DNA from 3 places in the Methylobacterium terrae genome. Region 1 is predicted to be linked to each of the others. Evidence: riboswitches for the same ligand, from Rfam matches in the RefSeq annotation. Region 1 holds a riboswitch; each other region holds the start of a gene.
What was found. A riboswitch is a leader RNA that binds a small molecule or an ion and turns the genes downstream of it on or off. The one in region 1 is predicted to bind thiamine pyrophosphate.
Positions count from the first base shown of each region.

Region 2: linked by a shared signal. The riboswitch ahead of DK419_RS08660 (LuxE/PaaK family acyltransferase) and the one ahead of thiC (phosphomethylpyrimidine synthase ThiC) in region 1 are both predicted to bind thiamine pyrophosphate.
Region 3: linked by a shared signal. The riboswitch ahead of thiO (glycine oxidase ThiO) and the one ahead of thiC (phosphomethylpyrimidine synthase ThiC) in region 1 are both predicted to bind thiamine pyrophosphate.

Region 1 is NZ_CP029553.1:5,154,489-5,156,680, forward strand. Features, by position in the region: gene DK419_RS23840 (acyltransferase family protein) at 1-319, opposite strand, end outside; gene DK419_RS23845 (restriction endonuclease) at 425-799, opposite strand; TPP riboswitch at 977-1,088, shown strand; gene thiC (phosphomethylpyrimidine synthase ThiC) at 1,147-2,192, shown strand, end outside.
Region 2 is NZ_CP029553.1:1,930,041-1,932,232, forward strand. Features, by position in the region: gene DK419_RS08650 (RidA family protein) at 1-318, opposite strand, end outside; gene DK419_RS08655 (TetR/AcrR family transcriptional regulator) at 426-1,016, shown strand; TPP riboswitch at 1,053-1,151, shown strand; gene DK419_RS08660 (LuxE/PaaK family acyltransferase) at 1,256-2,192, shown strand, end outside.
Region 3 is NZ_CP029553.1:5,008,637-5,010,828, forward strand. Features, by position in the region: gene DK419_RS23150 (adenylate/guanylate cyclase domain-containing protein) at 1-671, shown strand, start outside; TPP riboswitch at 713-845, shown strand; gene thiO (glycine oxidase ThiO) at 911-2,107, shown strand; gene thiS (sulfur carrier protein ThiS) at 2,104-2,192, shown strand, end outside.

The sequences.
Region 1 (2,192 bases):
AGGCGAAGTGCACGATCCGCCGGTCGGCGAACAGCCGCCAGTCGCGGTCGACCACCCGGCCGAGGAACAGGCCGGAGAGGAGGAAGAAGTCGGGGATCCGGAACGGTTTGGCGAACTCCACGACGTGGTGCATGAAGCCTTCGCGCCCCATCGCCTCGCCAACTCCGAGGGTGGAGTGCATCATCACCACCAGGATGATGCAGATGCCCTTGGCGACGTCGACCCAGGCGAGGCGGCCCGGCTCCGCCGTTTGGCGCGGGCGCACCGGATCGTCCGGCCGGACCGAGAGGGCGGGTTCGGTGTTGGAGCGGGCGGACATCGGCGTCTCCACGAGGGCGATCCGAGGCTCGCACGCAGACGTAAAGAACCGGCCGGGGACGTCCGGTCGAATCGCGCGGAGATCCGCAAGGCGGCGTTCACCCTCTCACCGGGAACTCCGCTTCGAGTCCCGCCGCGTCCGGGTCATGCGCGTCGCGGCGTGGAAATCGTCCGGCTTCGTGCGAACCCAGTCGAGGAAGCGGGCGATCTCGGGCTCGGCCCGCAGGCTCTCGACGTCGCTGAGGCGCCGCGCCAGCTCGGCCTCGCTGTGGCGGGCGTGGATCGCCGAGTGGCAGATCTGGTGCAGCTGCACGGTCTCGCCGTGGGTGCCGCCCTTCAGCTTCGGCGTCAGGTGATGGCGGCTCTGGCGCGCGCCGGCCGGGATCGGCCGCTCGCAGAGCGGGCAGATCACGCTCGCGCGGGCATGCGGGCCGTGGGTGGAGGGGTCGTCGTCGCGCCAGCGCCGGTCACGGCGTCCCAAATCGGGCTCCTGCGGGGAAGGCTTGCGGGGAAGGCTTGCGGGGAAGGCTTGCGGGGAAGGGAGGTTCGCCGATCTATCTGGGTCGCCCGCCCCCGGTGCTTCAAGGCCGGCGCCGGGATGCCGCAGCGTCCCGGCGCAGGGGCGATTGACAAACCTCCTGCACCACAGGACAGTCGCCCCGTTACCGAGGGGAGCCCCGCCGACGGGGGCTGAGATTGGACGAGCGCGCGTCCTGACCCTTGAACCTGATCCGGTTCGTACCGGCGGAGGGACGGGAACCTGCCATGACCGACGTGACCCGTGCGTCCTCGCGCCTCGAGGCCGGATCGTCTCCCCGGGAGAGATCCATGAACGCACCCGCCTTCCCCCAAGGACTGCCCCACCGCGTCACCACCGGGCCGGTCACCGGCTCGGCCAAGGCCTACGCCTCGCCGAAGGAGCGCCCAGACCTCCGGGTGCCCTGCCGCGAGATCGCGCTCACCGACCCGGGCGAGGCCCCGGTGCGGGTCTACGACCCGTCCGGCCCCTACACCGAGGCCGACGCCCGCATCGACCTGAGCGCCGGGCTGCCGGAGGTCCGCGCCGGCTGGATCGCGGCCCGCGGCTACGGGGCGATCGCGCCGCGGGCGGTGCGGCCGGAGGATAACGGATTTGCCGCCGAGGACCGGCTGGTGGCGCCGTGCCCGGCCGCCCGCACCGTGCGGCGGGGCGAGGCCGGCCAGATGGTCACCCAGTACGAGTTCGCCCGGGCCGGGATCGTCACCGAGGAGATGATCTACGTCGCCCACCGGGAGAACCTGTGCCGCGACGCGATGCGGGCCGGCGCCGAGGCCAGGATCGCCGACGGCGAGGGCCACGGGGCCGCGATCCCGCCCTTCGTCACCCCCGAATTCGTCCGCGACGAGGTCGCCAGAGGCCGGGCGATCATCCCGGCCAACATCAACCACACCGAACTCGAGCCGATGGCGATCGGCCGCAACTTCCTCGTCAAGATCAACGCCAATATCGGCAACTCGGCGGTGACCTCCTCGGCCGCCGACGAGGTCGAGAAGATGGTGTGGGCGATCCGCTGGGGCGCCGACACGGTCATGGACCTGTCGACCGGCCGCAACATCCACAACATCCGCGGCTGGATCCTGCGCAACGCCCCCGTGCCGATCGGCACGGTGCCGATCTACCAGGCGCTGGAGAAGGTCGGCGGCGATCCGCTCAAGCTCGACTGGGAGGTGTTCAAGGATACCCTGATCGAGCAGGCCGAGCAGGGGGTGGACTACTTCACCATCCATGCCGGCGTGCGCCTCGCCCACGTGCCACTGACCGCGCGGCGGGTCACCGGCATCGTCTCGCGCGGCGGCTCGATCATGGCGCGCTGGTGCCTTGCCGGGCATCGGGA
Region 2 (2,192 bases), 2.9 Mb from region 1:
CGGCTCGCCGATCACCCGATCGCGCACCCGCATCACCGCGTCGAACTGCGCCTCCGGGTCGGTGTGGAAGGTCGTCACGTCGACGACGTCGTCGAAGGTGCAGCCCGCCGCCGCCAGCACCGCCGCGAGCCGGGCGAAGGCCTGCGCGACCTGGGCCTCGAACTTGGGCTCGGGCGACCCGTCCTCGCGGCTGCCGACCTGGCCGGAGACGAACAGGAGGTCGCCGGAGCGGATCGCCGCCGAGTAGCGGTGCTTGTCGTAGAGGGCCTGCCGGCCGGGCGGGAAGACGGCGTCGCGGGTGGGTCGGGCTTGCGCCATGGGTTGCTCCTCCGGGCCGCGCGTTGATATACGGTCCGTATGTGAAGGAGCATGGATACGCGCCGTATGTCAATTCACATACGGCGCGTATGTCACGAGGGAGCGGAATGGCCGGACGACGCGCGCGGATGATGGAGGAGACGAAGGGGAAGCTCCTCCGGGCCGCCCGGGACGCCTTCGCGACGAAGGGCTACGCGGCCGCCTCGATGGACGACCTGACCGCCGAGGCCGGGCTGACGCGCGGCGCGCTCTACCACCATTTCGGCGACAAGAAGGGGCTGCTCCAGGCGGTCATCGATCGCATCGACGCCGAGATGGCGGCGCGGCTGCGGGTCGTCGGCGAGGGCGCGCCGACGCCGTGGCACGGGCTCCTCGACGAGTACCGGGCCTATATCGAGATGGCGCTGGAGCCCGAGATCCAGCGCATCGTGCTCCTCGACGGCCCGGCGGTGCTCGGCGATCCGTCCCGCTGGCCGAGCCAGAACGCCTGCCTCGCCGAGACGACCCGGCGCATCGGGGCCCTCGTCGCGGACGGGGCGATCCCGGCGATCGACCCGGAGGCGGCGGCGCGCCTCCTCAACGGCGCCTCGCTCCACGCGGCTTTGTGGGTCGCGGCCTCGGACGCGCCCGAGGCGGTGCTGGGAAAGGCCCTCGACGCGTTCCGGCGGCTCGCCGAGGGGTTGGGGCGCCCAGCTTGACACCCGCGCCCACGCCCCCCACTCTCCCCCGCTCCCAGGGGAGCCTCGCGAGGAGGCTGAGATTCCGCCGGTCCGGACCCGTCCGGGCGCCGCGGTGACCCTATGAACCTGATCCGGGTCATGCCGGCGTAGGGATGCGGGACCGGCACGGGCTCCAGGGCCGACCGAGCCGTCTTTTCGCGCATGATCTCTCCGCTCGCGCATGGCCGTCGCCCGGGAACGGGCGCGAGGTGGCCGTCATGTCGCAAGCCGAGATCGTCGAGGCGCTGCTCGCCTTCATCGCGCGGGACGACGCGACCGACGACGCGTTCGAGGCGCTGGCCCTGCGGCTGTTCGCCCACCAGTTCACGCACAACGCGCCCTACCGCCGCTTCGCCCAGGCGCGCGGGCGCACGCCGCTCACGGTGCGGCGCTGGCACGACATCCCGGCGGTGCCGATCAAGGCGTTCAAGGACCTGACCCTGAGCTGCTGCCCGCCGGAGGCGGCCGAGCGGGTGTTCATGACGAGCGGCACGACCGGAAGCGGGCGCGGCCGCAGCTACCATCCGACGCTCGCGGTCTACGACGCCTCGATGCTGGCGGGCTTCTCCGCCCGGATCATGCGCGGGCGAAAGACGATCCGGATGGGCATCCTGTTCCCGGACGAGGCGGCGCTGCCGAATTCCTCGCTCGCCCACTACCTGGCGCTGGCGAAGGAGCGGTTCGGCACGCCGGACAGCGCGGTCTTCGTCCGTCAAGGCGGGCTCGACCTCGACGCGCTCCTGCGCGCGCTCGGTGAGGCCGAGGCCTCGGGCGCGCCCATCGCGCTGCTCGGCGCCACCTACGCCTTCGTGCCGGTGATGGACGCGCTTCGCGATCGGGGTCGCCGCTTCGCCCTGCCGCCGGGGAGTTTCCTGTTCGACACCGGCGGCTTCAAGGGCCAGTCGCGGGAGATCGAGCCGGACGCGTTCTACGACGGGCTGTCGCAGGCGTTCGGGGTGCCGCGGGCGGCCTGCTTCAACATGTACGGCATGACCGAGCTGAGCACACAGTTCTACGACGACGGCAACGCGGCCTGCCCGCCGGTGAAGTCCGGTCCGCACTGGATCCGCAGCCGCGTCGTCGATCCGCTGACCGGCCAGGATCTCCCGGAGGGCGAGACCGGCGTGCTGGTCCACCACGACCTCGCGCATTTCA
Region 3 (2,192 bases), 150 kb from region 1:
CGGTGATGGAAATGCGCGGCCTCAACGCGCGGCTCGACCACGTGCTCAGGGTCTATGTCGGCGACGGGCCGCACCAGGCGATCCTGGCCGGCTTCATCCGTCGCGGCCAGGTCGAGCGGATCCGCTCGGCGATCCTGTTCGCCGACATGCGCGGCTACACCCACCTCACCGACGCGCTCACGCCCGAGGCCTCAGTCGAACTCCTCAACACCTATTTCGACTGCCTGGTGCCCCCGATCGAGAGCGAGGGCGGCGAGGTCCTGAAGTACATGGGCGACGGCCTGCTGGCGATCTTCCGCGAGAGCGGCGACGACCTCGGCGGCGCGGCGCAAGGGGCGCTCACCGCCGCCCAGGCCGCGCTGCGCCGCGTCGAGGAGGCGAACCGCGCCGGGCGCTTCCCGACCCGCATCGAGATCGGCATCGCGCTCCACCACGGCGAGGCGGCCTACGGCAACGTCGGCTCCGGCGCGCGGCTCGATTTCACGGTGATCGGCCGCGACGTGAACCTGGCCAGCCGACTGGCCAAGCTCAACAAGGTCCTGTCCGAGCCGCTCCTGATGTCGAAGCCCTTCGTCGACTTCCTGTGGGGCGACCCCGAATTGCTCGGCACCCACCCCCTCGACGGCATCGCCGAGGAGATGGCGATCTACCGCCCGGGAAAAGGCGGTTGACCGAAGGCGGTTGACGAAGGCGGGTCGGCTCGCCAAATTCCGGCCGTTCCAGGGAGATCCCCGGCAAGGGGCTGAGACACCGCTGGACTGGGGCCTTTTCGCCCCGGTCGGCGCGGAAATCCTTCGAACCTGATCCGGCTCATACCGGCGTAGGGATTGGACAGGGTCGTCGAGACCCCCGCGCATCATCCGGCAACCGGGCGCAGTCCACTCTCTTCGGGCCACCGCGGAGACGAAGGGTGCACGCGCAGACGATCGGGCGGCGAGGCGGACCGGGCCCGACTTCGGACAGCGACCGGCTGCCGGAGCGGGCCGATGTCGCGGTGATCGGCGCCGGGCTGATCGGGCTCTCGGTCGCGTGGCGCCTCGCGAGGGCGGGCCTCGCGGTCGCGGTGATCGAGCGGGGCAAGGCCGGCGACGGCGCCAGCCTCGCGGCCACCGGCATGCTGGCGGCGGCGGCCGAGCACGAGCCCGGGGGCGAGGCCCTGTCGCCGCTCTGCCTCGCGAGCCAGCGCCTCTGGCACCCGTTTCGCGACGAGCTCGAGGCCGAGTCGGGCCTGACTCTCGATTACCGCCGCGAGGGCACCCTCGTCATCGCGCTCGGCCGCGACGAGGTCGAGCGCCTGCGCTTCCGCCACGACCTGCAGCGCCGCGACGGGTTGTCCGCCGAGTGGCTGTCCGGCCCGGCGGTGCGTGCCCGCGAGCCGGGCCTGCGTCCCACCGTCACCGCCGGACTGTTCTGTCCCGATGACCACCAGGTCGACCCGGCCCGGGTGATGGCGGCCCTGCGGCAGGCCGTCCGGGCTGCCGGCGGTCGTCTGGTCGAGGGCTGCACCGTCACCGCGCTCGCCCGCGAGGGCGGCCGGGTCACCGGCATCGAGACGACGTCGGGTGCGTTGCGGGCCGGCACCGTCGTGCTCGCCTCCGGCGCCTGGGCCGGGGAGGGGAACCTGGTCCCCGACCTCGCCCTGCCGGTGCGCCCGCTCAAGGGCCAGTCGATGGCGCTGCGGATGACGCCGCGCAGCGGCATCCTCTCCCACGTGGTCTGGACCGAGCAGGTCCACATGGCGCCGAAGGGCGACGGCACGCTGATCGTCGGCGCCACCGTGGAGGAGACCGGCTTCGACCCGAACCTCACCGCCGGCGGCCTCTACGCCCTGCTGGAGGGCGCCCGCCGGGCGCTCCCCGGGGTGGAGGAGATGCAGGTGGCGGGCGTGTGGAGCGGCTTTCGCCCGACCTCCGACGACGACGCCCCGATCCTCGGCGAGGCCGTGCCGGGCCTCGTGCTCGCCGCCGGCCACCACCGCAACGGCTACCTCCTGGCGCCCGTCACCGCCGAGGCCGTGTCGACCCTGATCCTGCGCGGCGAGACGCTGCCGGTGGCCGCTCCCTTCGGCCTCGCCCGGTTCGCCGCGCACCCTGGAGAACCCGCATGAAGCTCCACGTCAACGGCGAGCCCCGCGACAGCGAGGCCGCCACCCTCGACGCCCTGTGGCGCGACGAGACCGCCGACCTCGAACT